Regions from separate parts of the Paenibacillus sp. Y412MC10 genome, predicted to be linked through region 3. Evidence: riboswitches for the same ligand, from Rfam matches in the RefSeq annotation. Region 3 holds a riboswitch; each other region holds the start of a gene.
What was found. Region 3 has a riboswitch for ZMP and ZTP ahead of rpiB (ribose 5-phosphate isomerase B). Riboswitches for the same ligand answer to the same signal wherever they lie in the genome.
Positions count from the first base shown of each region.

Region 1: another riboswitch for ZMP and ZTP. It lies ahead of GYMC10_RS19145 (bifunctional 5,10-methylenetetrahydrofolate dehydrogenase/5,10-methenyltetrahydrofolate cyclohydrolase); the one in region 3 lies ahead of rpiB (ribose 5-phosphate isomerase B).
Region 2: another riboswitch for ZMP and ZTP. It lies ahead of purT (phosphoribosylglycinamide formyltransferase 2); the one in region 3 lies ahead of rpiB (ribose 5-phosphate isomerase B).

Region 1 covers NC_013406.1:4,441,885-4,452,654, forward strand. Annotated here, with positions in the region: gene GYMC10_RS19130 (sucrose-specific PTS transporter subunit IIBC) at 1-589, opposite strand, end outside; gene GYMC10_RS19135 (glycoside hydrolase family 32 protein) at 586-2,088, opposite strand; gene GYMC10_RS19140 (LacI family DNA-binding transcriptional regulator) at 2,269-3,261, opposite strand; gene GYMC10_RS19145 (bifunctional 5,10-methylenetetrahydrofolate dehydrogenase/5,10-methenyltetrahydrofolate cyclohydrolase) at 3,570-4,412, opposite strand; ZMP/ZTP riboswitch at 4,480-4,559, opposite strand; gene GYMC10_RS19150 (permease) at 4,714-5,724, shown strand; gene GYMC10_RS19155 (TIGR03943 family putative permease subunit) at 5,832-6,809, shown strand; gene GYMC10_RS19160 (CobW family GTP-binding protein) at 6,806-7,915, shown strand; gene GYMC10_RS19165 (YolD-like family protein) at 7,993-8,244, opposite strand; gene GYMC10_RS19170 (MarR family winged helix-turn-helix transcriptional regulator) at 8,499-8,957, shown strand; gene GYMC10_RS19175 (nitroreductase family protein) at 8,985-9,623, shown strand; gene GYMC10_RS19180 (putative quinol monooxygenase) at 9,633-9,929, shown strand; gene GYMC10_RS19185 (GTP-binding protein) at 10,033-10,770, opposite strand, start outside.
Region 2 covers NC_013406.1:4,271,409-4,282,178, reverse strand. Annotated here, with positions in the region: gene GYMC10_RS18365 (hypothetical protein) at 1-142, opposite strand, end outside; gene GYMC10_RS18360 (ATP-binding protein) at 170-1,612, opposite strand; gene dapA (4-hydroxy-tetrahydrodipicolinate synthase) at 1,878-2,753, opposite strand; gene GYMC10_RS18350 (LysR family transcriptional regulator) at 2,865-3,740, shown strand; ZMP/ZTP riboswitch at 3,801-3,881, shown strand; gene purT (phosphoribosylglycinamide formyltransferase 2) at 3,964-5,124, shown strand; gene GYMC10_RS18340 (MATE family efflux transporter) at 5,443-6,801, shown strand; gene GYMC10_RS18335 (response regulator) at 6,997-8,631, shown strand; gene GYMC10_RS18330 (sensor histidine kinase) at 8,639-10,471, shown strand; gene GYMC10_RS18325 (substrate-binding domain-containing protein) at 10,464-10,770, shown strand, end outside.
Region 3 covers NC_013406.1:6,634,602-6,645,371, reverse strand. Annotated here, with positions in the region: gene GYMC10_RS29435 (FtsW/RodA/SpoVE family cell cycle protein) at 1-474, shown strand, start outside; gene GYMC10_RS29430 (FtsW/RodA/SpoVE family cell cycle protein) at 785-1,966, shown strand; gene spoIIR (stage II sporulation protein R) at 2,206-2,904, shown strand; gene GYMC10_RS29415 (L-threonylcarbamoyladenylate synthase) at 3,103-4,281, shown strand; gene GYMC10_RS29410 (manganese efflux pump MntP family protein) at 4,351-4,914, shown strand; gene GYMC10_RS29405 (low molecular weight protein arginine phosphatase) at 4,970-5,557, shown strand; ZMP/ZTP riboswitch at 5,665-5,746, shown strand; gene rpiB (ribose 5-phosphate isomerase B) at 5,861-6,325, shown strand; gene GYMC10_RS29395 (TIGR01440 family protein) at 6,406-6,990, shown strand; gene glyA (serine hydroxymethyltransferase) at 7,081-8,331, shown strand; gene upp (uracil phosphoribosyltransferase) at 8,667-9,296, shown strand; gene wecB (non-hydrolyzing UDP-N-acetylglucosamine 2-epimerase) at 9,368-10,525, shown strand; gene GYMC10_RS29375 (AtpZ/AtpI family protein) at 10,701-10,770, shown strand, end outside.

The DNA of each region.
Region 1 (10,770 bases), 2.2 Mb from region 3:
GCATCAATCCCAGGACGATACCCAGCACGGGGCTGCCTCCGAACACCCTGAATGCGGACCATGCCACCAAGGCCGGCAAGAAAGCGAAAGCCGTATCCGTCAGTACCTGGGTGAAGAGCAGAAAATTAGCCGAGATATCATCCGGTGTCGCACCGAACCAGGCAAGCACGGTGTCCTGGGTCAGCAATCCTCGTAGCCCCATGAACAAGCCAGTCGCGACCAGTACCGGAATAATCGGCACAAACACGTCACCGAATGTACGAATCGCCCGCTGAAACGGATTGCCCGACTTTTTTGCCTGAGATTTCAGTTCTTCCTTGCTTGTGCTCTCCATTCCAAGGGATTCGACCGCTTCAAAAATCTGATTGACGGTTCCTGTTCCGAAAATGATCTGGTATTGCCCGGAGTTGAAAAAGGCTCCTTTGACCTTGTCGATCTGCTCGACCTTCTTCTGGTCGATCTTCTTCTGATCATGAACCATGATTCTAAGTCTGGTCGCACAATGGGCAAAGGAAGCGATGTTCTCCCTGCCGCCAATGGCTTCCACTACCTGCCTTGCGATTTCCCGGTTATCCGCTGCCATGTTCATTCAGCCCCTTCTTTATCTTTTACGGCTTCGGTCAGATCCCATTTCCGGACCTTCAAGCCGGCACTGCCGTTCTGTACGAAAAATCGAATGTTTCGGCTGTTCCACTTCGGAAAAATTCTGCTTGTAAACACCTCTTCGCCATCGTTGATGAACAGCTCGACCGAAGAAATGTCCACGAACAGATGAAATTTGATCGAATTTCTTTCGGTTGGCAGCATACAGGATCGTTCCGCTCCGTAATCACTGACAATCGTTGCACCCGAAGAAGAGCGATCCAGCGTAACCTTCCGTTGGACGGATTCATATCGAATAACGGTTCGTTCCCCTTCGCCAGCCCGAAATTCAATGCCAACGACGTCCGCCTCGATGGCTTGGAACTCGCATATCATTTCGAATGCGGTTCCTTGAACCCCCTCGTAACTCTTCACTTCGCTGTGAAGCGTATCCTCTGCCTCAGCGGCATGATCGCGGAGCGCTTGAAGCTCGGGAACCGGCTGTTGAATCAGCCTGCCTTCACGGAACGTAAGCATACGCGGAAGCGTCAAACAATGGGCCCAGCCATGCGAATCGGTGGGATACCCGATATCCGGCAAACCCATCCAGCCCACCATGATGCGCCGGCCTTTCTCATCCAGCATGGTCTGCGGCGCATAGAAATCAAAACCTCTGTCCAGCTCGCAAAAGGGACCGTGATCAAACTCCAGCGTATCCCTATTGAGCGGCTTGCCTGAAATATAGCCGGATTGGTAAATGTTTCGAAAATGGTCGGCCTCCGGAAGCAGCCCTTGCGGGGAAAACAGAAGCACGCCCTGTCCATCCAATTCAAAATAGTCCGGGCATTCCCACATATAGCCGAAATGCTGAAGTCGGGTTTGTATCTCCCCCTTGAATTCCCAAACCAACAGATCCGAGGATTCATAAACGACAGCCGCACCTGTCTGATTAACCCTTTGGGCACCGATGACGAACCGGTACTTGTCTTTGTCTTGCCATACTTTCGGATCCCGGAAGTGTTCGGTATATCCGTCCGGCACATGGTCAATCAACGGCTTATCGAGCTTCGTGATGGATCCGTCGCGGTCCATCACAGCCATGCATTGATAAGATTGCCTGTTCCATTCCTCATCCCGGGCATTCCCGGTATACATGAGGCATAGTTTGCCATCTTTCACGATACCGCTGCCCGAATAAGCGCCATATGTATCATGCGGGTGACCGGGTTCAATAGCGATGCCTTGGTTCTGCCAGACCACCAGATCTTTCGAGGAAGTATGGTACCAGTATTTCAAGCCGTGAAACGTGCCCAGAGGAAACCATTGGTAAAACAAGTGATACTCTCTGTTGTAATAAGAAAATCCATTGGGATCATTCATCAGGCCCATGATGGGCTGCACGTGAAATTTTTGCCTCCATTCGCTCAATCGCACTTTCTTCCTTAAGGAGGAAAGCTCTTCGGGAGAAGCCTGATCCAGGCGTCGGTATTTCAGTTCTCTGTCCATATCTCTTCTCCTTAAAAATAGGCTTCCTGAAAAATCAAACAGATCATGCTGCGCGTGCACGCGAATAAATCCAACTGCGGTGGAACCGGTTCCAATCAAAGGTAAAAATAATGAACTCAGTTCCAATACCAAGCAAACACTCGGATTGGAACCGGTTCCGTTATTTGAAGTATAAAATACCTAATTCAGATTGTCAACGCTTTCCCGATGAATCATCTCGCAATTCATGACCGTTAGGAAATCCACTGGCTCGTCGTTGACCAGCTTCATAATATGCTGTGCCGCGAGGTGGCCCGCTTGGAAATATCCGTATTTCACCGTTGTTAACCCGGGATGAATCACCTCGGTTACGTCGTATCCGCCAAATCCGGTAACGGAAAGTTGGTCAGGAATAGGGATGCCTTTCATGTGCGCCGCTTTCATCACGCCTAGCGCAATGTTGTCCGTGGCGCAGACCACGGCCGTTGGCAGCGTTCGGTTCAGCTCAAACATGGAGCATGCCGTCTTCACACCATCCGACATCTTGAATCCACTCTCATAGAGAACCGCTTCCGCCTCTTCATACTCGCTTACCGCTTTGAGGAACCCTTCCTTCCGCTTGACTCCGACGGCAACGTCCTTTTCCGTCACCCCGATATAGGCAATTTGACGATGTCCCATCGACAGCACGTACCGGCCCATGTCATAACCTGCGGCATAATCGTTATAGATCATGCTGTGGACATGGTCATGCTGTTGTCCGAGCAGAATGACCGGAATGTCGATCTCTTGAATCGCGGCAAGATGGGTTTCCGTCACCTGCGTGGCGAACAGAATAATGCCTGATATTTTTTGTCTGGCGAGATCATACAGCGCTTCGATCTCCCTGGATAAATCCTGGCTTGCGTTGATGATCAGAAGCTGATATCCGTGTTTTCTTAATTCTTCGTCCATGCCGGCGACCGTCTGCGATGCGGAGAAGGAGTCCAGACGTGGCATAATGGTGCCGATCATGCTCGTTTTTTTCGCTTTCAGGCTTTGCGCAAAAGAATTCGGGATATAGCCGGTTTCCTGAATAACCTGCTCAATCTTGCGGCGTGTCGCATGACTGACGGATCCTCCGTTCAAGAAACGGGAGACCGTGCTTTTGGCAACTCCGGCTTTGTGGGCAATATCGGCGATCGTGTTTTTCATGCCAAGATCTCCGGAGCCGTTAGCAGCGCAGCATCGAACGGATCATTCTCTGCAGCTCTCTGTTGTCCCGCACAACAGGCCATGATTCGTATAAACATGAATCTCTCCCCTTCGTAATTCGCTTATTCCTAACTATACCATGACGTCCAGGGGTCCGTGAAATGCGGGCTCCAAGCCTAGCATTGCATCGTCCATATTTGCTTCTATGTTCCAGGCTCTGGCATGAAATGAAGGATTCGAAGGGATGATTCAGTGAGCGCAGTGCACCCTTACTTCACATGTTAATGGTCAAGTGCATTCCCTTTGCCTTAGACGGTTCGCTCGGCCGATTCGACGGTATGCTTCAGCAATGTCGCAATCGTCACGGGGCCGACGCCCGCCGGTACCGGCGTGATTGCGGATGCCACCTTGGCGCAGGCTTCATAATCGCAGTCCCCGATATTTCCTTTATTGTAACCGGCGTCCAACACGACGGCACCCGGCTTGATCCAGTCCCCTTGAATGAAATTAGGCTTGCCTACGGCCGCAACCACAATATCCGCTTGGGACACAATCTCCCCAAGGTTCTTCGTTCTCGAATGGCAGATCGTAACCGTGGCGTTGCGATTGAGCAGCATCATCGATACCGGCTTGCCCAGAATCGGACTGCGTCCGACCACCACCGCATGCTTCCCTTCGATCGGCAGGCTGTAATAGTCCATAATCGCGATAATCGCCGCCGGCGTACATGACGGGTAATCGGCGAAACCAAACGCATTTTGCGAGAACCCGAGCGTGGTTACTCCATCCACGTCTTTTTTAATGTCGATGGCATCAAAAGCCGCCCGCTCATCGATATGGTGCGGTACCGGGTGCTGAAGCAGAATACCGTGGACGTTCGGATCCTCGTTCAGTGCTTGAATCGCGGCGATCAACTCCTCCGTCGTTGTCGATGTCTCCAGCACTACTTTCTTGGATATGATGCCAAGCCGCTCGCACGCATTTCCCTTCATCCGCACATAGGTCGCCGAAGCAGGATCATCGCCAACCAGAATCGTTGCCAGACAAGGGGTTACCCCTTGCTGTTTCAATTCTTGTACCTTCACCGCCAGCTTTGCCTTGATATCATCGGATACTTTTTTTCCATCCAAAATTACGGGTTCCTTACTCATGCTAATCCGCTCCTTCGCCATTGTATTAAAAAAACATAAAGAGGCAAGGCGACTCGAACGTCTCCTTACCTCTTGCCCAGGCGTACGGCATATGATCCCATGTGCTCCCTCTTGGTAACCCAAGCTACGCCAGTAACACATGGATAACTTTTTTTAATATATCACGACTTTGGACTTCGCGCCACCGGCTATGCGGCTGCTTTTTAATCGTAAAGTTTTTGATTTATTCCATGAAATCACGTATGTTGCCGATGGTACAAGCATAGAATGTCCTAAGAACAATTCGCTCCAGGAGGCCTTGATGAGATATCCGGCGATCTTCAAAATGCTGCCCTTTATACTGCCGCTTGTGTTCGTGATTCCGGTCTTGACGATATGGCTGCAGAGGGACTTAAACCCCATACCCAGCCAAGACCTACAGCAGATTAAAACCGTCTTCACGGGCATCTTCCTTGAGGCACTTCCTTTTATTTTGCTTGGAGTGCTGCTGTCGTCCCTTCTGCAGCTGTTCGTACAAGAGCAATGGGTGCGGCGTCTCACGCCGAAGAATCCGGTGGTTGGCGTCCTGTTCGCTTCCATGCTCGGCATCCTGTTTCCCATCTGCGAATGCGGGATGATCCCGGTCGTTCGCAGGTTGATGCTGAAAGGTATGCCCGCCTATATCGCCGTCACCTTTATCCTCAGCGGTCCTATTCTGAATCCCATTGTATTCGCATCAACGATCATGGCCTTCCGTTCGCATCCCGAAGTGACGATCGGACGAATGGGACTGGCTTTTGCAGTCGCGGTGACGACGGGTTTGCTCGTCTATGTTTTTTCAAAAAGCAGCCCCCTGAAGCGTTCTCTTCAAGAGTTCGCCGAACAGGGCTCCAGCAAGGGGGAACGTTTGTTGCATGAGCATCCCAAAACCTGGAGAAGCATGTTTGTCCACGCCGGAGACGAGCTGATCGAGATGTGCAAATATTTAGTCCTGGGTGCTTTCCTGACGGCCTGCATCCAATCCTTCATTCCGAGGGAGGAACTGCTGGCTCTGGGGAACGGTCCTGCCGCCTCCTATCTGTTCATGATGGGATTTGCCTTCATCCTGTCCCTCTGCTCAACTTCGGACGCCTTCGTGGCATCGGCATTCACGCACACCTTTACCGTCGGCCCGCTGGTTTCCTTCCTGGTTCTCGGCCCGATGCTGGATTTCAAAAGCCTGCTCATGCTGTCGGCTACCTTCAAGACCAAATTCGTGATCGGTTTAAGCCTGCTGGTGATTACGCTTGTCTTTATCGGCTCTGTAACCGTCAACGCGCTATTCGGCGGTTAGGTGTAGTAAACAAACTAGAGTGGCAATACACGAAAACGGTTGGAATAACGGCACCTTCAGGCTGTTATGCCTTCGGATATCCACTTGAGATTGGAGGTGTTCGGGACGTGAATCCCAGTCTGAGCCTGCGAAGCCACTATATGCTGCGGTCGCTGCTAATCGCAGCTCTAGCCGCCTATATCATGCATCTAAACGCATCAAATTCGCTGGACTATTACTTGGCTCCCCATATGCAGACCCTGCTTCTGCTCTGTCCCGTGCCGCTGTTGTTCATAGCTTTCGGCATGCTGTGGCACGCCATTGCGGGAGTTTCCGGCGAGGTGTGCGATTGCGAGCACCCCCTGCCCAGCGGACTGATCAAAAACATATCGGTTTACGGGTTATTCTCGGTGCCGCTGCTGTTCGGCCTGCTCCTGCCGGACCAAGCCCTCGGCAGCGATATGGCGGCCAAAAAAGGCATGATTTACACCTATCCGAACCCCGATGTTCGCCGTAAAACCGAGGAGCGGAATGCTCCCGCCGTATCGGGCATGGAGAAGCATGGAACGAATGATGACCTGGCGGCAGCGGAGGACATCGCACGGAACGAGCGTTTTGTTCCCAAAGACATCTACAGCGTGGAATTCGCGGAGCTGGCCAAGCGCTTATATACCTTACCCGTCATCCGAGTGGAGCCGGACATTTTCTCGGAGACCGTTGGGGCCATGGATATGTACAAACAGCATTTTCAAGGAAAGGCCATCACCGTCCAAGGATTTGTTTTCCGCGATGGACATATGAACGAAGACGCCTTCGCCGTCAGCCGCTTCCTCGTGATGTGCTGCACGGCAGACGCCGTCCCGTTCGGGGTCATTGTGCGCGACGCGAATGCTTCGTCGTTCGCGAATGACGCGTGGGTTCAGATCGATGGCACGATCCAGGTCGCCAACGTGGACGGTAAGGAAACGCTGCAGATTCAAGCGGAACGGATTCAGCCGATCGAACAGCCGTCATCCCCTTACATTTTTACGAATCCGGACTCTGTCGCGGAGTTTGATGAACTGTATTCGAATGATATCGAGACCAAGGAGGAGATCAATAAATGAACAAGATACCCGTCGTGCTGATTAGCGGATTTTTGGGGAGCGGCAAAACCACGCTGCTCCTCAGGCTGCTGGCGTATGCCGCCAAACGGCAATGGAGAACCGCCGTCCTGATGAATGAGATGGGCGAACAGGACGTGGATGGCGATATCCTGTCCGGTGAAATGCCTGATCTTCCGATCGAGAAGCTGCTTGACGGCTGCATCTGCTGCACCAAACGCGACGAGCTGGGGCAAGCCCTGAAAAGCCTGTTAGATCAAAAGCCCGATCTCGTCTTCATCGAGACGACCGGAGTGGCGAATCCTGAACAGATTCTTGAGGATTTGCAGGATCCGTCACTGGTGGATCGAATATCGATCCGTGGCAAAATCGCCTTGGCCGACTGCAGCAAATTTCTCGAGTACAACAGCTTCTTTGCATCCAGTCGCGAGCTGGTCCGTACCCTGCGGGGACAAATCAGCTTCGCGGACCGGATCATCCTGAACAAGGCGGGAGAATGCGAAGAGAAACAGATCCATAAAGTCATTACCTCCATTAGAAAAATCAATACGACGGCAAGCCTGTCCGTAACCGACTACAGCCGTTTGGATGAGCATGAAATGTTTGCGGCCCTTCAGCTAGAGCCAACGGAGAATCATAGCCATTCATCTCATTCTTCGAACCGGCAAGGGAGTCCTGCGGACCGCCTGCAAGGCAGCGCTTGGACCGGCGAAGAAGATCGGAGCAAGCTGGGTCGCCGCAACCATGAAGGAGCTTTCATTCATAATGAGCATCGCCATCGCCATGGTCATGAAGAGGAGGCCGGACACGGCAGCCATTCCTATACCGGCCTGGATACCTTGACTCTATCTGCACCGACCCCTTTCCCGCTTGAGATCAGCCTCATCGAAACCTTTCTCGCTGCACGCGGTTCCGGCCTGCTACGGGCCAAAGGATATATTCAGCTCTCCACGGGTCCCTCCCTGGTTCAGTGGGCAGGTTCACAGCTTGCCATCGAGCCCAGCACGCTGAAGCTGCAGCGCGGCTATCTTACGTTAATCGGCCATCGCCTGGATAAAACGCGCATTGTCCAGCAGTGGGAGGATTTGCTCAGCGGCGTGGTGCAGTGACATTTGAATGCATGCAGGGATATGAAAAAAAGATAAGGAGATCCTCAGGGATCTCCTTTTTTTCGGTTCGCTTATGTTTAGTCCCTGGGATAATTCACTTCCATAATATCCATAAAAGGAACCTTCGTAATGACGCCGTTCTGTTTCATATGCACCTTCCCTGTGCGGGAGTCCATTTGATCGATTTGTCCGCGGACCGCCTCTTCCCATCCCCAGACCGTCAGTACGATGATCGATTCCTCCTGATAAGCTTCCGTAAGCTGATTTCCGAGCTCTTCCAGTACAAACTCATCCCTGGTGGGTCGCTTTGGAACTTTTGCTTTTGCCATAATCTTGTCCTCCTGATTTATGTTGTTCATGCGTCAGCATTACATTTTCAATGAAAACGAATCTTTCATCCATTCTATGAATTAGGAATCTACTATCTATTATACATCAAATGCGATTCAGAATTCTCGGGCTCTCCCAGGATTCAGATTATCTGAAGGAACTATGGACTCGATTCGCTTTTTTATACAAAAGACTTGATTTTCAGAAAATAAACATATATGATTGACCCATCAACCATTGACGAGTCAATGAATTGAAGGAGGTCTTTATCATCTCTACATGCCATACACAAGACCTGCTGTACTTGCTAATGCATCTGAATAAGCACATTGCGACTCGGTTTGAACGATGTGCCGGTGTTAGTCCCAATCGGCTGGAACTCCTCTGCAAACTGACCGGCGGCGAAATTAGCCAGTCGGATCTCCAGAAGGCAGTGTCTATCGATCCGGCTGCGGTGACCCGTCATGTTCAACAGCTGGAAGCGGAAGGATTGCTTCTGCGGACGAGATGCGAGAATGACAACCGGATTACGTTGGTTCAGCTAACTGAAGTGGGCAAAAGTAAAGTCGCAGCGTTTAAGGCGGAGAAAGATCGATTTATGGAGGAACTGCAGGCAGACCTCACGGAATCAGAACGACTTGCGCTTGTTCATGCTTTACAGAAACTGAACAGCCAGATTCAACGGATGAAACACCCAAGCAAAACCGATTAACTTATAGAGACTAAAGGAGAGAATACCATGTCTGTAACGACCCTAAACAATGATTATAAAGAAATTATTACTTCCCGCCGCTCTGTGCGGGTATACGACCCATCGGTCAAAATCAGCCGTGAAGAGATGACTGAAATTTTGGAAGAAGCGACTTTGGCTCCGTCATCCGTTAATCTTCAGCCTTGGAGATTTCTTGTCGTTGATAGCCCGGAAGGAAAAGCGACGCTTGAAGAGCTGGCACCAGGGAACAAAACACAAGTTTCAACTTCTTCGGCAGTCATTGCGGTATTTGGAGATATGAACGCATTCGACAATGCAGATGAGATTATGAGCACTGCTGTGGAACGCGGTTATCTGCCGCAAGAGATAAAAGATCAGATGATGGCGAACTATACCGATCTATTCGGACGTATTCCGGCACAGGCTTTCCGCGAAATGATCCTTATCGATAGCGGCTTGGTTTCCATGCAGCTTATGCTTGCTGCCCGTGCCCGTGGATATGACACGAACCCCATCGGCGGATACGACAAATCCCGAATTGCAGAAGCATTTGGTATGGAGAAAGAACGTTATGTGCCGGTCATGCTCATCTCGGTAGGTAAAGCTGCCAAAGAAGCGCGTTTGACGACTCGTCTTCCTATTGACCGTATTGCAGAGTGGAAGTGAGGCATAGCGATGATTATTATTCATGCAGAAATGAAAGTAAACGGCGAACGAGAGGCTGAATTTCTGGAATCCGTAAAAGAACTTATTGAAGCATCCCGTGCGGAACAAGGAAATGAATCTTATAAGCTGCTCAAAGATACGGAGCAGGATAACACGTATCTCATGGTTGAACAGTGGAAAGACCAGGAAGCTGTGGGGCTCCACAATGCGAGCAGCCATTTTCAGGCGTTTGTGGCTAAAGCTCCAAAATACCTGACAGCTCCGCTAAACGTGCAGGCCTATGCAGGCCAACTGATCAACAAATAATGAAGCAAACTATATTCCGTATTAAAAAGCCAACTCGTTTAGACGAGTTGGCTTTTTTTATGCTATTACTCCATTCCATATCGGATCGAACAGATAAGCAGCCTTACAGCGATAGCTCTTCGATGACCATCCATGGCAGCGGATTGTGAAACGTTGACCAGTCCAGCTGCATTTCCCGGTCGGTCAACAAACACTCGTCCAGCTCCCGCTCGATTTGTTCCTGTTCCATCCCAATCCCGATCATCACGAGCTCGGTCATCCGATCTCCCCAGACGTTATCCCATTTCCTTCGCACATCCGGCTCACTTCGTAACAGCTCCTGCTGCTCCTGCTCGGTTAAAGCCGCGACCCAGTATCCTGCAGGCCCGAACTGAATCGAAGGTCCGGCCTGGCTCACACTTGCCGCAACATCCTCGCGCACGGCCAGCCAAGCGATCCCTTTCGCACGTACGACTTCTTCCGGCCAATCACCCATGAATGCCGCCAACCGCTCCGGATGAAACGGTCTTCTTCTCCGATAGACAAAAGAGCTGATGCCGTATTCATCCGTTTCCGGCACGTGCTCCTCCTTCTGAAGCTCCTGGATCCAGCCGGGGGACTGACTGGCTTTTTCAAAATCGAATAAACCGGTATTCAGAATTTCCGCAGGTGCCACTTGTCCCTTCACGGTGCGGATGATTTTGGCGCTTGGCTGAAGCTTTCGCAGTATGCCCTCTACCTTGGCCAATTCGTCCTCGCTTACCAGATCGCATTTGTTCAACAGCAGCACATCGCAAGTCTCTACCTGGTCGATTAACAAATCCACCACTTCCCGCGTATCCTCTTCGCTCAGCGCTTCCTT
Region 2 (10,770 bases), 2.4 Mb from region 3:
AATGCCAAAAGGAAGCATGACACATGTGAATCATGTTCTCTTCGTCTTCCGGCGTCCGCTGCTTCTTCTCCAAGATATCCCAGACCTGATTGAAGCAGTTTATTGCAAATTGTTTATGTAAGTTTGAATCTTGAATGTCCATGCCTATGTCCTCCGATATATGTACGCATTATAGAGCAGGTAAATGGATCGTAAAGGTTGTCCCATGATCAGGAGTGCTCTCCACGTTCATCGTACCGCCGTGATTATGAATAATATTCTTGGTAATCATGAGACCGAGTCCCGTGCCGGTGTCTTTCGTTGTAAAAAAGGGCTGTCCCAGTGATTGGATCTGATCCTGCGTCATCCCAACGCCTTCATCCTGCACGATAATTTGCACCTCGGGCCCGCTGTGCACAATGTCCAAGGTGATGCTTCCCCCGTCATTCATCGCCTCCATCGCGTTTTTCAGCAGATTGATGAACACTTGTTTGAGCTGGTTGACTTCGCCCTGTACATAGATCGGAACCAGTGGATAATGGGGAATGATCTCTATATTCTTGAGAGCGGCTTGCACCTTCATCAGCGTAATGATCTGATCCAGTATGGCCGACACGTCTATGGGTCCGCTCACGTGGGCGCCCTGCGGTTTGGAGAGCACCAAGAGCTCATTGACGATGAGCTCGATGCGTTTGAGCTCCGATTCGATGATTTCAAAATAAAGCTCGTTGCTGCGTTCCGCGGATCGCAATAACTTCACGAATCCATTAATCGATGTCAATGGATTTCGAATTTCATGAGCGATGCCGGCGGCCAATTGGCCGGCGGTCGTCAGCTTCTCGGATTGCATCACGCGGTCCTCTTCCATCCGCTGCTCCGTGATGTCCTTGAAGATGCCGACGGCCGCTTTCTCGCCTTCATATTGTATGATTAACGTGAATCCCGTGACCATCTTTTCCTGCCCGTCCAGACAGCGTATCAGATAATCGACGCTTCCGATTTCTCCGCTCTCGGCATACGTTGCCCTGCGTTTCATCAATGTGTGATGATACGATGCGTCGACGATCACGTCGGTTGAAATGCCCAGCACGTCACGGAGGTGCATCGCATTGACGAGCCGGAGCGCGGCAGAATTAACATAATGCACAATGCCTTTTTTAGTTATGAGCACGGAGAGAGGGAGCTCTTCCAGCAGCTGCAGAAACGAATTTTCCTTCTCGTTCAGCTTCTGTTCCTTCTGCTCCAGCTGTTTCATGAGCTGTCTCAGCAGCGTTCGATCCTCGAATTGTACCAAGTATCCCTTGGGCCCCCGCTCCGGATCGTGATCAACGCTGCAGCGTGCACTAAGGTATAACTCGCGATCAGACGGATGACGGTAAGCATATTCAACCGGGGGGACGGATGGCTGATGACCCTGGGCAGCCCTAGCGTTCTGAATCACTCGATTCAATAACTCGCGGAGGCTGTTTTCTTCTTGCGGCGCCCCGGCAGTTAACTCCTGCGGCGAGTAACCCAACAGATCACATAGTGCCGAATTGACCTTAAGAATCGTTCCATCTAGCGATACCAAAGCCATACCGATTACAGATTGTTCAAAGGCAAAATCATGATTAGGGCTGGAATAGGGCAGCACTGCAAGTCTCCTTTCAAATTTCTGGGAGGAATTGAATGTACCCATATTATAAGTGGGGCGATTTCATTCATCAATCCTTTAAAGCGATAGATCTAAGCAGGATATCTTTTTTTGCGTAAAATGTCAGTATCATCCATCCCATCATCTGCTGATTGAAAGCATGTGCGCCCTATAGCATCGAATCATCCATCCAAGCATGGCAAGGAAGCGAATGCGTCCCGCCACTCTTGAGGAGAAACCTGTTACGTCCATGATTTAAAGTTTCTCAGCCTTTGAATGCTTGATTCAAAGATAGCTTGAGCTCATCCGTAATGGGGCCCATCGGCAGGCGCAGGGTGTCCGATGAGATAAGGCCTTGCTTGGCAAGCAGCCATTTTAGCGGAGCGGGATTGGATTCTGCGAACAACTGATGAATAACGGGAAGCAGCACTTCAAACTCCGTTTCGGAACGAGAGTAATCCCCTTGGGCCGCTAATTGATACACACGGATAAAAGCCTCGGTATTCACATTGGCCGACGCCAAAATGCCCCCGGATGCACCATGACACAGCATCTCATGAAAGCGGACATCGTCCCCGCATAGAACAGGCTTCGTATCGTATGGAGACAAGCTTCTCATAAGCTCCGTACTCGCAGTGCTGTCCTTCATTCCGATGACACCGGGGATCTCCATGATTCTTCGAATGGCATCGACCGGTAAGGAAATTCCAGTGCGCGAAGGAACTTCGTACAAAATAACCGGTATCCCCACCTCCGCGACTTTGCAGAAATGTTGTATAATGCCCTCAATCGAAGGGCGGCTGTAATACGGCGTGACCACCAATACCGCGTCTGCCCCGATATGTCCTGCCCATTCCGTCCGCTTCATGCTGGAGAACGTATCGTTGGTACCCGTACCAATAATGACCGGCAATTGCCGCCCGTCCAGACCTTTTCGCGTTTCCTCCACCACTTGAACGACCTCTTCCCAAGTTACCGTCGGCGCCTCTCCGGTCGTACCGTTGATGATCAATCCTTGAATGTCATGGGATAACAAATTCTCCAAATAACGATGATAAGACGGAACATCCAATGCGTATTCATGTGAAAAGGGAGTGACCACCGGAACATAAATACCTCTCAAATCTTGCGGACTCAACATGATCTTTCCTCCATTTCATGAATTGTGGCTTTACTTTACCATGGGAATCGGGATCGGTGTTATCTATAATAATAGATAGTTATTATCAATATTATTGATGAGGAGAGAGCGATGGAACTGATCTATCTGCAAACCTTCAGGGAGGTTGCTGTTCGAAAGAGCTTTACTAAAGCTGCTGACGAATTGGGTTATGCACAATCCAGCGTTACCACCCAGATTCAGAAGCTGGAGAAGGAATACGGCGTCAAGCTGTTTGAACGGTATGGCAGAGGCCTGCGCCTGACGAAGTCAGGGGAGGAGCTGTTCAAGTATGCTGTCCAAATGCTGGATCTGTTCCAGCAGTCTAAGGAAAAGCTGACGAAACAAGGCGGGGGCATCTTATCGATTGGAACGATCGATTCGCTTGCCGCATATTTTCTTCCATCCGTCCTTCATCGGCTAAGACAGGAGCATGAAGATCTTGCCATCCGCTTGCAAACGGATCGTGAAGATAGCATCGTCAGTAAGGTAAGAGAGGGCGAGTACGATCTCGGGCTTATTCTGGAGAACAAACCGGAAGACACTTCATTGAATTGGATCTCGATCCGGGAAGAGCCCCTCCATCTGATTGCCCATCCGGATCATCCGCTTCACAGGTTGCCCGTCATCGAGCTGGAGCATCTGGCTGATTACGAATGGATTATGACCGAGGATACTTGCAATTACCGAATCATGTTGGAAAAAGTGCTGCGCGCCAGCGGAGCTCCCGTCCGTATTGGTTTGGAATTGGGCAACCCCGAGGCAATCAAAAGATATATCATGTCCGGCACCGGCATCTCCCTATTGCCGAGAATGGTAGCAGAGGAGGAAATCAAGAGGGGAGAGCTGGCGATTCTTCCCTTTCAACACCCAGACATTCGACTGGACATCCAGATTGTCGTTCATCCTAAGAAATGGCTGTCACACTCGCTTCAGGATATGATCGAAATGTTGAAGTCTAAATCCTAAGGACGCAGGCTGATATTGCATTTAACGAAAAGATTCAGTATCATTTATGTAACAATGTATAGGTTTATGTGTGACTGGCGTAGCATGGGGAACCATGAGGGAGCACATGAATGACAACGGCCGTACGCCTGGGCAGAGGTAAGGGAGTTTATTTCCCTTACCTCTTTATTATTTTCTTGGGCTTCTATCGTCTCTGAAACTATGAAAAGGGGATAAAACAACGATGTTCAAAACGAAAAAAATATTGCTGCTGGGATCCGGAGAACTAGGGAAAGAAGTCGTAATTGAAGCACAACGATTGGGTGTCCAAACCGTAGCCGTCGATCGTTATGCCGATGCTCCTGCCATGCACGTTGCCGATCACAGCCATGTGATCGATATGCTGGACGGAGAGAAGCTGCGCGCTATTATTGAGTTGGAAAAGCCGGACCTGATCGTTCCGGAGATTGAAGCGCTGGCTACTGCGGAGCTGGTGAAGCTGGAGGATGAGGGGTTTCGGGTGATTCCTACCGCCAGAGCCGCAAAGCTTACGATGGACCGTGAGGGGATCCGCCGGTTGGCATCAGAGGAGTTGGGACTGCCGACTGCGGAATATCGATTTGCCGATACCTATGAGGAATTCAAGCAGTCTGTCCTGGACATGGGTTTTCCGTGCGTGATCAAACCGCTGATGAGCTCCTCCGGCAAAGGTCAAAGCGTGTGCCGTTCGGAAGGGGATATCGAGTCCTGCTGGAACATCGCCATGGAAGGCGGCCGCGTGCAGAACGGAAGGGTGATCATTGAGGAATTCATTTCATTCCAGTCGGAAATCACGCTTCTGACCGTCCGCTCCGTCAATGGAACAAGCTTCTGTGCGCCGATCGGGCATATTCAGGAAAGCGGAGATTATATCGAATCGTGGCAGCCGCACGATATGTCTGAAGCGCAAATCGAGGAAGCTAAATATATTGCGCGGAAGATTACCGACGAGCTTGGCGGATACGGCTTGTTCGGCGTTGAATTATTTTTGGCCGAGGATAAGGTGTACTTCAGCGAGGTATCCCCGCGTCCGCATGATACTGGGCTGGTTACGCTGGTCACGCAAAATCTATCCGAATTTGCGCTTCATGTCCGTGCCATTCTCGGGTTTCCGATACCAGAGATCGAATTGATCACGCCGGGAGCCAGCCGCCCCCTGAAAGCCGGCCGAGAGCTGGAAGACTATACGATTACAGGCGCCGATCAAGCGCTGGCCGTTCCGAATACGCAGCTTCGCATGTTCGGCAAACCGGTAACCAAGGTCGGAAGACGAGTAGCAGTCGCGCTGTCAACCGCCGGCGATGTCGAAGAAGCGCGGTCACGTGCGAAGCTGGCCTTGGATAAGCTTGCCGTCGAAGAGGCATAAACATCGGAATTCCATAGGGATATCACATGTCATCATGTTGAAAAGGCCAACCGAAATGACCGGTTGGCCTTTTCAGTTATAGAGAAATCAGGGATCCAAATCGGGTACAGACTCTTCTAATGACGAGTACTTGCTTTTAGTTTTGATTTCGGGAATAAATAGGGAGAAATTTATGTTCTTTCATGATAAGATACACAAGAATACAAACGACCCTCACCCATTATAATGTTTCCATTCGATGCGATAAGCGCTGTTTGAAGCATAATATTTCAAATAAATCTCTAGAGGAACGTTTATTGACGGCATAGGAGAATCTACATGAGAGACATGACGCAAGGAAGTCCGATCAAGCTGATTATCATGTTTACCATCCCGCTTTTGATCGGTAATATTTTTCAACAATTTTACAACATGGCGGACACCCTTATCGTGGGACGTACCATTGGCGTGAACGCACTTGCAGCCGTTGGCTCGACAGGCAGCATTTTGTTTTTTGTCATCGGCTTTGCCCAAGGCTTGACGGCTGGCTTGTCTATCATAACGGCACAGCGTTTTGGAGCTAAGGATATCGCAGGCGTCCGCAAAAGCGTGGGAACGAGTATATGGATCAGTCTGGTGTTCACGGTATTCCTCACCATCGTGAGCGTTATATTTACGAGACCCGTCCTCGTCATGATGAACACCCCTGCCGAAATTTTGGATGATGCGTATTCGTATCTGATCGTCATTAACTGGGGCGTCGGCGCGGCCGTTCTGTTTAATTTGCTGGCTAACCTGCTCCGCGCTCTCGGCGACAGCCGGACGCCGCTTCTCTTCCTGGTCGTTGCAAGCATTCTGAACATCGTGCTCGACCTCTTATTCATTCTCGTATTTAAGATGGGAGTCGCCGGAGCCGGACTTGCCACGGTTGTATCGCAGCTGTTCTCCTGCCTGCTCTGTCTGATCTACATTCATAAGAAGGTCCCGCTCCTTCAATTCAAGAATGCCGACTGGTCCATCGATTGGAAATTTATTCGCCAGCATATGTGGGTAGGTTTTCCGATGGGCTTCCAAGCCTCCATTATCGCCATCGGAGCCATTATTCTGCAGATCACGCTAAACGGTCTCGGGGCATCAGCCGTTGCGGCTTATACCGCGGCTCAGAAGATTGATATGCTCGCCACGCAGCCGATGAGTTCCTTCGGGATTACGATGGCGACTTTTGCCGCTCAGAACTTCGGAGCGAATCGCATAGACCGGATCAAACTGGGGGTTAAGCAGTGTATTTGGCTCTCAGGATCATTCAGCATCGTCGTGGGCCTGCTGGTTATATTCGCGGGTCCTGCCGCCGTCAGCCTTTTTGTGGGTCAAGGCCAAGAGGAATTGATGTCGCTCAGCAGGCTGTATTTCTTATCGAACGGCAGCACCTATCTGCTTCTGTCGCTGCTCTTCATCTACCGCTTTACGCTTCAGGGGCTTGGTCAGAGCTTAATTCCCACTGTGGCGGGCATCATGGAGCTGATCATGCGGGTACTGGCTGCTATCTTCCTGACCGCGCAGATCGGCTTCCTCGGTGCAAGCCTGGCAAATCCGCTGGCTTGGCTGGGCGCCGTCATCCCGCTCGGCATCGCTTACTATCTGAGCATCAAGAGGTTAAGCACGCCGGTAAAACCCGTCTCCGTACCCGTTCAGGCATAAGGAATGCTGCACAATCGAATTCTGAACGAATCATGACTCCAGGAACAGGGAAGCACTGTTTCGCTGGAGTCGTGCATTCGTTCTTTTTTTGTGACAAAAAACATAATGTGGAAGATTCCCAATTTGGGTGCGGCGAGGTAAGATCACTATAGATTCAGTTTGCAACCGAACAGGACAGAAACGGGAGGGGTCGCATTGTATAAAGTGCTGTTAGTGGATGATGAAGCCGATGTGAGAGAAGGCCTCGTTCAGGAAATCCAATGGGAAGCCTGCGGATTCGAGATCAAGGGGACGGCGGAGAACGGAAGAGAGGCCGTGGAGGCTGCGGAGCGGTTAGAGCCGGATGTCGTTATTACCGATATCAGTATGCCCTTTCAGGATGGACTGCAGCTGGCCTCATGGCTAAGGGAGCATCAGCCGCTGTGCAAAATCGTGATTTTGACCGGCTATGACGAATTTGATTACGCCCGCCAAGCGATTACGCTCAGCGTGGATGAGTATTTGCTCAAGCCGTTCTCTGCCGAAAGCTTCATGGAGTTATTAGGCAAGATCAAGGACAAAATCGATATGGAGGTGGCGGAGCGTGAGGACGTGCGCCAATTGAAGGAGCATTACCGGACAAGCCTGCCTTTGCTTCGGGAATCGTTCCTGGCTTCGCTCTTAACCCGGAAACTGCCCCTCTCTATCATTGAGGAGAAAACTCGGAATTACGGCCTTCCACTGAACGGCGCCTGTTATCTCGCCGCGGTGATGGCTTTATATCCGGCGGCTGAGCATAAGGAGAGTGCTCCATCAAGCTCCCTGCGGCATTCCGGCGATATGGACTTGATGCTGCACGCCATGCTGAACATTGCGAAAGAGCTGATGGATCCCCTTTCTTTTGGAAGCGCATTCATATATCAGGATAGCATCGTGTTCTTGATTACGAATGACGGCTGCGAGGACGAGTCATGGTTTGGCGACCTGCAGGTGGCACTGGACCGTTTGCTCAAAAGCATTCTTCACTATCTGAAGCTGCCGGTTACGATCGGCGTGGGTTCCAGGGTCCGGACCCTGTCCGATCTTAAGCACTCCTACCAGGATGCGTTGCTGGCGCTGGACTACCGGCTGATTCTCGGCGCCGAGAAAGTCATCTTCATCGATGACGTGGAGAGTCCGAGGCAGGAAGGGATCCGTCTGGACGAATTGCAGGAGCAAGCGCTGATCCGCAATCTTAAGCTCGGAACCGCGGAGGAATTAAGTGAAGCGATTACGCACATATTCGATGAGCTGATCGGAGCATCCTGCACGATTCAAGAGGTTCAGATCTATCTCCTGGAAGTCGTAACGGCCATACTTCGAACGGCTAAAGAATCCGGGATCGAGCTTGAGGAGATGTTTGGAGCGGGGTATCAGCTGCATGCCGAGATCTTCAAGTTTTCCGGGCTACAGGAGGCTAAAGCTTGGCTTCAGGATGTCAGTTTGGCCATCCGCAAGCAAATCTCCAGCTCCAGGCAGCATGCCTATAAAGACATCGTGGAGAAAGCGCTCCAATACACGCGGGAGCATTACGGCGACCCGGATATATCGCTGCAGAAGCTGTGCATGCACCTGCATATCAGCACAGGCTATTTTAGTGGCGTTTTCAAAAAAGAGCTCAAAATGACCTATGTGCAGTACTTAATGCAGCTGCGGATGGAAACGGCCAAAGAGCTTTTACGATCCACCGACCTGAAGGCTTTCGAAATTGCGGAGCGCGTCGGGTTTGCCGATCCGAATTATTTCAGCTTCAGCTTCAAGAAGCAGGTCGGCGTTTCGCCTAAGGAATATCGGGCACAAGCGAGGGGGTAGGGCATCGGTGAAAACCACGTATACGAAGCGATACTCGGTCCTACCTTTTGTTCAACGATGGGTTAAGCGATTCCGGGCGCACAGCATTCAATCCATCATCATGTGGTCCTTCTCGGCGTTCATTCTGCTCATTGTGATTGTGGTAGCCGTACTGCTCTTCAATAAATTCTCACGATCGGCAGAGCAAAGCGTATTCCTGAATGCCCAGCAAATCGTGGACCAGGTTAGCTATAATCTCGAGGATTACGTGGACGGGATGGCGCAGCTGTATCGGGCGATCGAGGAAAATATGCTGGCAGACGGGCAGTGGGACGATGAACAGGTGACAAAACAACTCGATACGATCATGCGAAGCCGTGATGACATCGTCTCTATCGCTTTGTTTAATGATCAGGGCGACATGCTGCGGAACCACCCGGCTATTCCGGTCAAGCCCAGCGCCAAGGTGACGGAACAGAGCTGGTTTCACTCGGCCATGAGAGTCTCCGACCATCTGAGCTTCTCGCTGCCCCATGTTCAGAATTTATACGACCAAACGTTTGAATGGGTCGTCACGATGAGCAAAGGCATTACTGTCGTTCATGACGGGGAGCCGATGTACGTCATTCTGCTGGTGGATATCAACTTCAAGAAGATCGACGAGTTGAGCAGCCGCATCAGTCTGGGGAAGCGCGGGTATGCGTACATCATCGACGAAGGAGCCGGAAATATCGTGTACCATCCACAGCAGCAATTAATCTACATGGGGCTTCGGAATGAGAGCGTTGAGCGGGCGCTGACCTCCTCGGAGAGCTACATTGATGAATCGGATGGGGTCAAGCGGCTCAATACGGTCAAATCGGTCGTCAACATAGGCTGGAAAATCGTGGGCGTATCCTATTTGGATGAGATCATGACCACAAGGGAAGAGGTCAACCGTTATTTGGTCCGGGTGGTTGCCATTGTCTTGGTGCTGGCCATCGCGGTATCCCTGATTCTTTCGGCCATGCTCACCCGGCCCATCCGCCGCATGGGCAGAACGATGAAAGCCGTGGAACGGGGCGATTTCGACGTGGAGCTCCCGTTGCAGGGGCCGCTTGAAGTAGTGCAGCTGTCCAGCCGTTTCAACCTGATGCTGAATAAGATCCGGCAGCTCATGAAACAGATTGTGAAGGAGCAGGAATCGAAGCGTAAATATGAGCTGGAAGCCTTGCAGGCCCAGATCAACCCTCATTTTTTGTACAACACCCTGAATTCGGTTGTTCGCATGGTAGGAATGAGCAAGAAGGAGGAGGTCATTACGATGATTACTTCCTTGTCGAAGCTGTTTCGCTTGAGCTTGAGCAAAGGGAAGACATCGATAAGCGTCCGGGAAGAGCTGGAGCACGCACGGCATTATTTGACCATACAACAGATGAGATATAAACAGAAATTCGATTTTGCGATCGAAGCGGACGAAGCCGCGCTATCCTGTTACACCCTCAAGCTGGTGCTTCAGCCCTTAATCGAGAATGCCATCGTGCACGGCATCGAGTATATGGTGGATCAGGGGCATATTCGCATAGGGGCAGCCGTAAAAGGCGAATGGTTGGAAATGACGGTTACGGATAACGGGGTTGGGATGACACCCGAGATGGTTGAAGGGATCTTGGACGCTAAAGAGACGCCTCATAACCCTGTTCAATTTATCAATACGGCCGGTTCCGGCGTAGCCGTTCGAAATGTTCATGACCGAATTCGTCTGTATTACGGCAAACGGTACGGGCTGGAATTCGAGAGCGAGCAGGAGGCGGGCACTACCGTTCGCATACGGATTCCGGTCATTCACGATATGGACGAGGAGGGACGCGAGCATGATTAGAACTTTTCGGCCGCTGCGGTTACCGATTGGACCTAGGGGCTTTTTCGCTGCACTCGTCGCTGTCCTGATCCTCTTAACATCGTGTTCATCCGATACGGACCCGGATGAGGAGCCCGAGCTTCGACATATTGCCCTTGTGGCTCCCGTACACGCCGAAGAGCAGGGAGATGCGATCCGTTTAGGCGCCGAAGCGGCCGCCAAGGAAAACGGATTGGCGCTCGATTATGTTTCCCTGGAGCCTAGCGACGATGAGGCGGAGCAGCTGCAGGCCGCTTTGAAGATGTTGGAGAAGGGCGCCT
Region 3 (10,770 bases):
ACGAACAATGCAAAGCTGGCCATTGCTTCAGGCGGTATGAGCGGAGAGGGGTACTTGGAAGGCAGCTCCGTGCAATCTTCGCGCGTACCTTATACGTATTCGGATTCGATTTTTGTGCAAATTGCGGAGGAATACGGCTTTATCGGCTCTTCCGTTCTGTTGCTGTTATATTTCATACTCATTCACAGGATGATCCTGATTTCGCTGGAAAGTCGGGAAAAAGCGGGTCCGTTTCTGATCATCGGCATCGTTGCCATGCTGCTGTACCAAATCTTTGAGAACATCGGCATGTTTATCGGCTTGATGCCTTTGACGGGAATCACCTTGCCCTTCATCAGTTACGGCGGAACATCGCTTATCATTAATATGGCGTGCCTCGGGGTTGCCATGAGCGTGAAGCTGCACGGACAGGAAGTGGAGGAGGATATGCCGAATCCGCAAACATACCGTTCCGCGCCAAGCAAACAGGCTTAATGCGGTTAATTAGGGTTTAGAATCGGAGAGATGCTATCGAAAGCAGCATCTCTTTTGTTTTTTCTCCGGTATTCTGGAAAGAGGATCGCGAATTGTGTTAGGGGTGAAAATCTTTTAGAATAATTCATTAGGGGCTTGCATGGCAGGATCCCTGAAAATCTTGACCGTAATGCCACCTTCAGATTAGGGTTTATGGAAAGATGAGTATCAACGACGATAAGGCCAAGGCAAACTTTCTTTTCGAATAATCGTTATATGCCTGTATAGGCAAACCGGGGGTTCGTGTCTCCGGGCACAGGGGGATCAAAGCATGCTTCAGAAATTCAAGAAGATGGATTACGTTATTGTTTTCGTACTGGTTTTGATGATGGGTATCAGCATTACGTCCATATACAGCACGACCGTCGACACCAAATTTGAAGGCTCTCATCTCCGCATGGTTGCTTTTTATATTGTCGGCTTCATGGCTTTTTTCGGAATTAGCCTGCTGGATTATCGGCTACTGATTAAATATGCCAAATATATATACTTAGGCGGTCTAGCCGTGCTGGTCCTCGTGATGTTTATCGGTAAGGATATTAACGGCGCCCAAGGCTGGATTTACATTGGCAGTTTAAGTATACAGCCTGCTGAATTGTTCAAGCTGATCCTGATCATATTTCTTTCTTTTGTATTGGTGCGAAAAAACAAACCGCTGCTGTCCTTCTGGAAGGACGTCGTTCCGATCGGACTGTTGGCGTTCGTGCCTTTCGTGCTCGTCATGGCTCAGAATGACCTGGGGAACGCGCTTAGCTATGTCATCATTTTGCTGGGACTGCTATGGATCGGGAACGTCAAGTTCTCCCATGCGCTGATCGGGCTTGTATTGGTGGCAGGAGTGGCCTTCGGCGGCGCCCAGGCTTACATTCATTATCATGATGAACTGCTGGAATCGAAAATACTGAAGCCGCACTGGGTGGAACGGATTGATCCGTGGCTGTATCCGGAGAAAGCGACCGCCAAGGCCAGTTATCATACGACGAATGCGAAGCTTGCCATCGCCTCCGGCGGCATGAGCGGCGAAGGCTACATGCAGGGGTCGTCGATACAGTCGGGCCGGGTGCCTTATGCGTACTCCGACTCCATCTTTGTGCAGATTGCCGAGGAGTTTGGCTTTATTGGTTCCTCCGTCCTGCTGCTGTTGTATTTCATCCTGATCCATCGGCTGATCCTGATCTCCCTGGAATCCCGGGAGCGTGCGGGACCGTTTCTAATCATAGGAATCGTGGCCATGTTTTTATATCAGATCTTCGAGAATATCGGGATGTTTATCGGCTTGATGCCGCTGACGGGGATTACGCTGCCCTTCATCAGTTACGGGGGAACGTCCCTTGTGATTAGTATGGCGAGTCTCGGGGTCGCCATGAGCGTCAAGCTGCATGGTCAGGAAGTGGAGGAAGATATGCCGGATCCGCATGCGTATCGCCCGGCGGCCGCTAAGCAGCAGGCTTAGATGATGGTCGGGTGGAACTTTGCCGCGGTCTGGGTGCAGTTATTATGAATATAACCAAAACCGAATCGTCATTAGTATGAGAAGATGCCGTTCCCATGGGGACGGCATCTTTTTTGTTAGTCATGATGCATCAATCTATGAATTTTTTTCAATTTGCTAGATTCCACGTTTATATCTTTTTGGGGCGGACATACTGATAGCATCATAGAGTTTCGTTCATAGAGAGGCGGTTGTCCGAGATGACAAATTATAGTGAAACCCTCCGTATTATCGTAAAAAAAATGGTTGTGCTCTTATCCTGCATGTTTATGGTCATCATGGCTTGGGAGGGACAGCAGATCGATACTTCCGTTGTTGGCGGTCCAATCCCTCAAGAATCGATACGGCTTCGCATTCTCGCGAATTCAGATAACCCGTCCGATCAGCTCGTCAAAAGAGAGATTCGTGACGCGGTCGTTGAGCAAATGCAGCTGTGGGTCCTGCAGCTGGAGAACCCGCAAAGCCTGGAAGACGCCAAAGCATTAACCCGGCAGCATCTTCCCGAAATCCGCCAGCTGGTGGGTGAAGAGCTGAGAAAAAGAGGAATTACCTACAATTACGATGTAGAGCTTGGCGTTGTGCCGTTTCCGACCAAATTGTACGGGGGCACAGTGTATCCGGCGGGCGATTACGATGCGCTGCGGATTACGCTAGGCGAAGGCCAAGGACAAAACTGGTGGTGCGTCCTGTTCCCGCCGCTTTGCTTCATCGACGGCGGCAGCGGGGATGCGGCGGCGCAGCCTGTCGAGACGGGGATCCAAACGGTGTCCGCCGATGCGGGCGACGACGCTTCTCCGGAGGAAGCGCCGAAGAAGGCAAGCGAAAGCGAGCCGGAGGTCCGCTTCTTCCTGTGGGATATGTTCCTTGGCATTTGGAACTGGGTGGTAAGCTTGTTTTAGGATGATCCCGCGTATGGATTTCCAATACGGATCGGGTATGATAAACTTGGATGAAGAAGAGTGCTTTCTCTTTGGCGCGACTGGTTTGAATGGGAACCGGCACGGGACTGAAGAACGAGAAGCGCTTTTTCTTTTGGATCATAGGCAAAACGAGTTTGGGTGTTTATATATTTCATATACAGAAAGCTTGGGATAGGTATGGAACAGAACGGGAATGGCAAGGAACGCAACCTGCAGCGGGAACAAGGCTCCCGGAATGCTGCATCGAAACCAACCAAAGTGTGGCACGTCTTAAGCTCCCTCTCCAAGGAGAACCTCGGGTCCGAGAAGGAAGCGAAGCAGGCGCTGCACGAAGCAGGACAGGTGCTTGCACAGGGCGGTACGGTGGCTTTTCCGACGGAAACGGTGTACGGACTTGGTGCTGACGCCGGCAATACGGAGGCGGTCGAGCGCATCTTCGCCGCCAAGGGTCGGCCATCGGACAATCCATTAATCGTGCATATCTCGGAGCTGGCTCAGCTTGACGGCTTGGTCCAACAGGTGAACGAGACGGAGCGGGCGCTGATGGCGTCGTTCTGGCCCGGACCGCTGTCGCTGGTGCTGCCCGTGAAACCGGGCGCCGTATCGCCTCGCGTGACGGCCGGGCTCGATACGGTTGCCGTGCGGATGCCGGATCACCGCGTGGCGCTGGCTCTGATCAGCGCCGCCGGTTGTCCGCTCGCCGCACCGAGCGCGAATCGCTCCGGCCGGCCAAGCCCGACGCTGGCCAGCCATGTGCTGGAGGATCTGGCGGGGGCGATCGACGGCGTGCTCGACGGCGGCCCGGCCGGGGTGGGCGTCGAGTCGACGGTGGTGCAGGTCGGCGAAGACGGTGCCGTCACGGTGCTCCGCCCGGGCGGCGTCACGGCCGAGCAGCTTGCCGCGGTGGCGGCAAGCGTGCGCCAGGACCCGGCGCTGCAGCGCGCCGCCGGGGAGGCGGAGAGCCCGGCGCCGCGCTCGCCGGGCATGAAATACACGCACTACGCACCGAAAGGTGCGATGTGCGTGGTCCAGGGCCCGCGTGCCGATACGGTGTCGGCACGCATCGCGGCCGAGCTCGAGGCGGCGGCCCGGCGCGGGGAGGTGACCGGCGTGCTGTCGTTCGACGAGCACATCGGTCACTACGCTGCGGACGTTGCCGTCTCGCTCGGCAGCCTGGCTGCGCCGGAGGAAGCGGCCCGCCGGCTGTACGCCGGCCTGCGCCGCTTCGATGAAGAAGGCGCGACCTTCATCCTGGCCGAAGCGTGCCCGGACCAGGGGCTTGGCGCAGCCGTCATGAACCGGCTGCTGAAGGCCGCGGGACATCACATCATCCACGTCCATGAAGATGCCGATTAAACGGTTTTAGCATGATTTCCCCCTTGTCCGCATATGGTGTACAAGACCATGGGACTTGGGGGAATGGGGATGTTGGAGGCGTCTGTCCAATCGGGACAGCTTGCGGCGATTCTGCTGATGGCGGTTGCACTCGGGCTAGACGCATTTTCGCTTGGTATCGGAGTCGGAATGAGAGGCGGCATGCGTTTAGGCCATATGCTGGGCATCAGCTTCATGATCGCGTTGTTTCACATGCTTATGCCGCTGGCCGGCTTGTTTGCCGGCCGCTATGTAGGCATGCTGCTGGGGCACGTCACAGGGTTTGCGGCAGGCGGGCTGCTCCTCCTGCTGGGCGGGCATATGCTGTATAATGCTTGGCGGGGCGGGGAAGGTCAGCGCATTCATCCTACCGCGTTCTTGGGCATGCTGTTGTTTTCGCTAAGCGTCAGCATCGACTCCTTCTCGGTAGGCGTTTCGCTCGGGATGTTCGTGGATGATGTGCTGCTGATCGTGATCTCCTTCGGCGTCGTGGGCGGTTTGCTGTCCATTCTCGGCCTGCTGCTCGGCCGTCAGGTGAGCAACAAGCTGGGAGAGTACGGCGAAATGCTGGGCGGACTGATTTTGATCATCTTTGGCGTGATGTTTATCTTTTGACGCAATATTTGTTACAATAATCCCAAAACAACCTACAACGGGGAGGTACGGGACCGTGAAAAATATATTGTTTGTCTGCACGGGGAATACCTGCCGCAGTCCGATGGCGGAAGGAATGCTGCGCAAGCTCGCCAAACAGCGGGGCATTCCGCTGGAAACGCAATCCGCCGGCGTCTCGGCCGTAGACGGCATGCCGGTATCCCGTCATGCGGAATCGATACTGCGGGACCAGGATATTCAAGATCGCTTGGTATCTAAGCCGCTGACCGCGAATCTGGTGGAATGGGCAGACCTGATTCTGACGCTGACCCAGTCGCATAAGCAGTATGCGATTCGGCAGTTCCCGCATGCCGCCGACAAGATGCACACGCTGAAGGAATTTGTGGAGGATGACCGGCGGGTGCTGGATGATCTGCGGGAGCAGGACAGCCTGTACGCAACGCTCGAGCTGGCCAGATCGCTGGGCCGCGATGTCAGCGACCGCGACCGGGAGCGTCTGATCGAGCTGCGCCAGCGCATTCCGAGCTTCGATATCTCCGATCCCTTCGGCGGCTCGCGGGAGGAGTACGAGGCGACGGCGGCGGAGATTCGGACGGCGCTCTTCCGCCTGCTGGACAAGCTGGAAGCGGATCAGCATAAATAGGATCGGCTTCCACGGAAGCGAAGAGTAAATCTGGATCCGGGCTCAATATGGCTAAAAAAGCCGCTTGCCTTTCGCAGGGTATTGCTTTAAGATGAAGGTGAAAAACATGAATCCGATGTAACTGGCGACGAAGTGGATGAAACCACGATGGAGCATCGGAATATACGGCCGGTCGCCTGGGCAAAGAGCATTTGGAGCACAATACGTGCGCCGACTGCTCTTTTTTCGTCTTTTGCGTGGAGTTTGGGTTATAATGAAACAAGCTAAAACGCAAAAGCGAACATTCGAGGGGGTTTTTCATAGATGAAAATTGCATTGGGTACCGATCATGCCGGCATTCGTCTGAAAGAGGAGATCGTGGAGGTCATTCGGGGTCTTGGACACGAGGTGGAGGATCTTGGCTGCGGCTGTTCCGATTCCGTGGATTATCCCGATTACGCGCTTCCGGTGTGCGAGAAGGTGGTCTCGGGTGAAGCGGATCGGGGCATCCTGATCTGCGGAACGGGAATCGGCATGAGCATTGCCGCCAACAAGGTGCCGGGCATCCGCTGCGCGCTGACGCATGATGTATTTTCGGCCAAAGCCACGCGTGAGCATAATGACAGCAACGTGATTGCGCTGGGCGAGCGCGTCGTCGGCCCCGGGCTTGCTGCCGAGATCGTCAGCGCATGGCTGACAACGGATTTCAGCCAGGGCGAACGTCATGTCGGCCGCGTAAACAAGATCAAGGCCATCGAGGAGCGTTACCTGAAGAGCGAATCGCGATAGGTCGACGCGTAAAGCTGCTGCGGTTATTGCGTATGGAATGAAGCATCTTCTGTGAAAAAATTCATCGGGAGGACTGTGACATGACGGATATCTCCAAGGTTTCCTTGAGCGAACAGACGGCGCGGATCGTCCGCGAGCTGGCCGAAGCGGCAGCCTTAGGACCGGGCAAGGTGCTGGTCATCGGAGCCAGCACCAGTGAAGTGGTCGGACGCCGGATCGGCACAGGCGGCGCTCTTGAAACGGCGCAGCAGCTTCTTCAGGGCATTGCCGAGGTTCAAGCGGAATTCGGCTTCGCTGTAGCCTATCAATGCTGTGAGCATTTGAACCGGGCGCTAGTCATGGAGCGGGGACTGCTTGAAGAGCTGCGCCTGACGGAAGTGGCGGCTGTACCGATTCCGGGGGCGGGAGGCTCCATGGCCTCGGCGGCGTATCGGAGTATGAAGGAGCCCTGCCTTGCGGAATCCATTGAGGCCCATGCGGGTGTCGATATCGGCGAGACGCTGATCGGCATGCATTTGCGGAGAGTGGCGGTTCCGTTCAGGCCGAGCGAGCGTTATATCGGCGATGCGCGCGTAACGGCGGCTTACACCCGGCCGAAGCTGATCGGTGGGGAACGCGCCGTGTACCGGCTTGAGCAGCGGGATGATTCCACAATGTGCGATTGATTCGAATGAGAGCTCGCTTTAGTCATTAGGTAAACTTGTAGTCTTGACTTGGCAAGAGAAAATAACGATTGATTATGGGAGGATATGAACATGATGGAACATTTGCGGAAGAATGACCCGGCTGTATTGGAAGCGATGGATTTGGAACTGAAGCGTCAACGCAGCAACATTGAGCTGATTGCCTCCGAGAACATCGTCAGCGAAGCGGTTATGGAAGCCATGGGGACGGTGCTGACGAATAAATATGCGGAAGGCTACCCTGGCAAGCGTTATTACGGCGGCTGTGAGCGAGTGGATATCGTGGAGGATATCGCCCGCGACCGCGCGAAGGAATTGTTCGGTGCCGAGCATGCCAACGTTCAGCCGCACTCCGGCGCCCAAGCGAACATGGCGGTGTATTTGGCTGCGCTCAAGCCTGGAGATACCGTGCTCGGCATGAACCTGGCCCACGGCGGCCATTTGACTCACGGAAGCCCGGTTAACGCGTCCGGCCTTCTGTACAATTTCGTTGCATACGGCGTGCAGGAAGACACGTTCCTTATCGATTACGACGAAGTCCGCAAAGCGGCTTTCAAACACCGTCCTCGTCTGATCGTGGCGGGTGCAAGTGCATATCCTCGCATCATTGATTTCGAGAAGCTTGCTGCCATCGCGAACGACGTAGGCGCATTGTTCATGGTCGATATGGCTCATATTGCGGGTCTCGTTGCCGCGGGTCTTCACCCGAATCCGGTTCCGCATGCCCATTTCGTAACCACCACGACGCACAAGACCCTTCGCGGACCTCGCGGCGGCATGATTCTGTGCAAGAAGGCATGGGCACAGGCGATCGACAAAGCGGTGTTCCCAGGCTCCCAGGGCGGACCGCTCATGCATGTCATTGCTTCCAAGGCCGTTGCGCTTGGCGAAGCATTGGATCCGTCCTTCAAGACGTATGCAGAGAACGTCGTGAAGAACGCGAAAGTGCTGGCTGACACCCTGATCGAGGAAGGCCTGAACATCGTTTCCGGCGGAACCGATAACCATCTGATGCTGGTCGATACCCGCAATCTGGACATCACCGGCAAAGACGCAGAGAAGGTGCTGGATTCCATCGGGATTACCGTCAACAAGAACGCCATCCCGTTTGATCCGACGAGCCCGTTCGTCACGAGCGGTATCCGTATCGGTACGCCGGCGGTAACCTCCCGCGGCATGGATGAGCAGGCGATGGTGAAAATCGCGAAGATTATTGCCATGACCTTGAAGCAGCCTAAAGACGAAGCAACGCTGGAAAAAGCGGGCCGTTTGGTGGCTGAGCTTACGGATCAATATCCTCTTTATGCCGAAATGAAATATTAATCACAGTTTCGTCAGCATAAGAGGCCTATGATAAGAGGACCCCACCTGAAGGTGGGGTCCTCTTTTAGGAGCTGTCACATTCTGGCCAGATTGCTATGCTCGCATGTTCCCGGTCGGGTCGCTTCGCGGTGAGGATCAATACAGGCGAAAATGGAAAACCTAGGTGCAGGGCTGACGCAGATCCGGTTATAAGGTCAAAACTCACGGAAATAAACATGACTCGTGCAGGTGTCAATTGACTAGAGGGAATGATATAATAGACAGGATTTATGGAGCTCACAAGTATTTACGCCCATATTGAAATAACATTTGCATTCAAACCGGAGGGACCAGACATGGGAAAATTGGTGATTTGTGATCACCCGTTGATTCAACACAAACTTACATTTATACGCGATATGCGGACTAACACAAAAGACTTTCGCGAATTGGTAGATGAAGTCGCGACTTTGATGGCTTATGAAATTACGCGGGAGGTTCCCCTTGAATCGATATCTGTTCAGACGCCGGTAGCCGAAACCCAAGGGAAAGTCATTTCCGGCCGGATGCTCGGCCTCGTGCCGATCCTGCGTGCGGGTCTTGGCATGCTGGACGGCGTGGTCAAGCTGCTTCCCGCTGCCAAGGTAGGGCATGTCGGATTGTTCCGCGACCCGGAAACGCTTCAGCCCGTGGAATATTATACGAAGCTTCCAACCGACGTGACGGAGCGGGAATTGATCGTCATCGATCCGATGCTGGCAACGGGCGGATCGGCCATCGCTGCGATCGACGTGCTGAAGAAGCGCGGCTGCACCCAGATCAAAATGATGAATCTCGTGGCTGCGCCGGAAGGCGTGAAGGCCGTGCATGACGCTCATCCGGACGTGGATATTTACGTTGCTGCTCTGGATGAAGGGCTCAACGACCACGGCTACATCGTACCGGGCCTGGGTGATGCAGGAGATCGGCTGTACGGCACGAAATAAGAGCCCTGCCTGTCATTCGTACCACTTGAATATTTGAAAAAACAAGCATGCAAAGAGGGGTAATTTCAAACATGTCAAAAGTGAAAGTGATGACGATATTTGGGGTCCGCCCCGAAGCGATCAAGATGGCGCCGCTTATTCTGGAACTTCAGCGCCATCCGGAGCATATCGAATCGGTGGTTTGTGTAACTGCGCAGCATCGGCAAATGCTGGATCAGGTGCTTGACGTGTTCAAGATTGTTCCGGACTACGACTTGGACGTGATGAAAGACCGTCAGACGCTGAATGAGATCACCGTACGCGTTCTGGAGGGGCTTGAGCCTGTCCTGCGCGAGGCCAAGCCGGATATCGTGCTGGTGCACGGCGACACGCTGACAACGTTCCTGGCCAGCTATGCAGCCTTCCTGCAGCAGATTCAGGTCGGCCATGTAGAGGCCGGTCTTCGCACATGGAACAAGCTGAATCCTTATCCTGAAGAAATGAACCGTCAGCTGACCGGCGTGCTGGCCGATCTGCACTTTGCGCCGACGGACTGGTCTGCCGAGAATCTCCGCAAGGAGAACAAGCCGGAATCCCGCATTTACGTGACGGGCAACACCGCCACGGACGTGTTCCAGTATACGGTGCGGGAAGGATATACCCATCCGGTTCTGGATTGGGCACAGGACAAGCGCCTGATCCTGATGACGGCGCACCGCCGCGAATCCCAAGGGGAGCCGCACCGTCAGATTTTTGAAGCGGTGAAGCGCATTGCCGACGAGTTCGAGGATATCGCCATCGTCTACCCTGTGCATCCGAGCCCTGCCGTCAAAGAGCCGGCTCACCGCATTTTGGGGAACCACCCGCGCATCAAGCTGATTGAACCGCTGGATGTCGTGGATATGAATAATATCTACACACGTACGCATTTCATCATTACGGATTCGGGCGGCATGCAAGAGGAAGCTCCGTCCTTCGGCGTGCCGACGCTGGTGCTTCGGGACACGACGGAACGTCCGGAGGGCATTGAAGCCGGCACCCTGGAGCTGGTAGGCACCCAGGAAGAGAATGTGTACGAACGCATTAAGGCTCTGCTGACCGATCAGGAGCTCTATGACAAGATGAGCAAAGCAGCTAATCCTTACGGGGATGGGCAAGCTTCCCAGCGAATTGTCAATGCGATTTTGCACCATTTTGGCATTCGAAAAGAGCGTCCTGAGGAATTTCACAGAATGTTCACAAAGGCATAGTTTACCGTATTCTGATTGGCAAGGGGACAGCATACAGTTGAACTGTACGGTTACCGCGGCGTTTTGCGCAATTTAGACTGCTCAAAACGCCGATTTTACACGGGAAATCCATCAAATCGATTCATTGACAAACTCTTGCTATATTCAGTAAAATGAGTTGGGATTAGAGGTTCATATGAAAAATCCGAAAAGTCAAGATAACCCTTGGTTGATAGCGCTATACATTAGCGGGGCGGGCGGTTTGC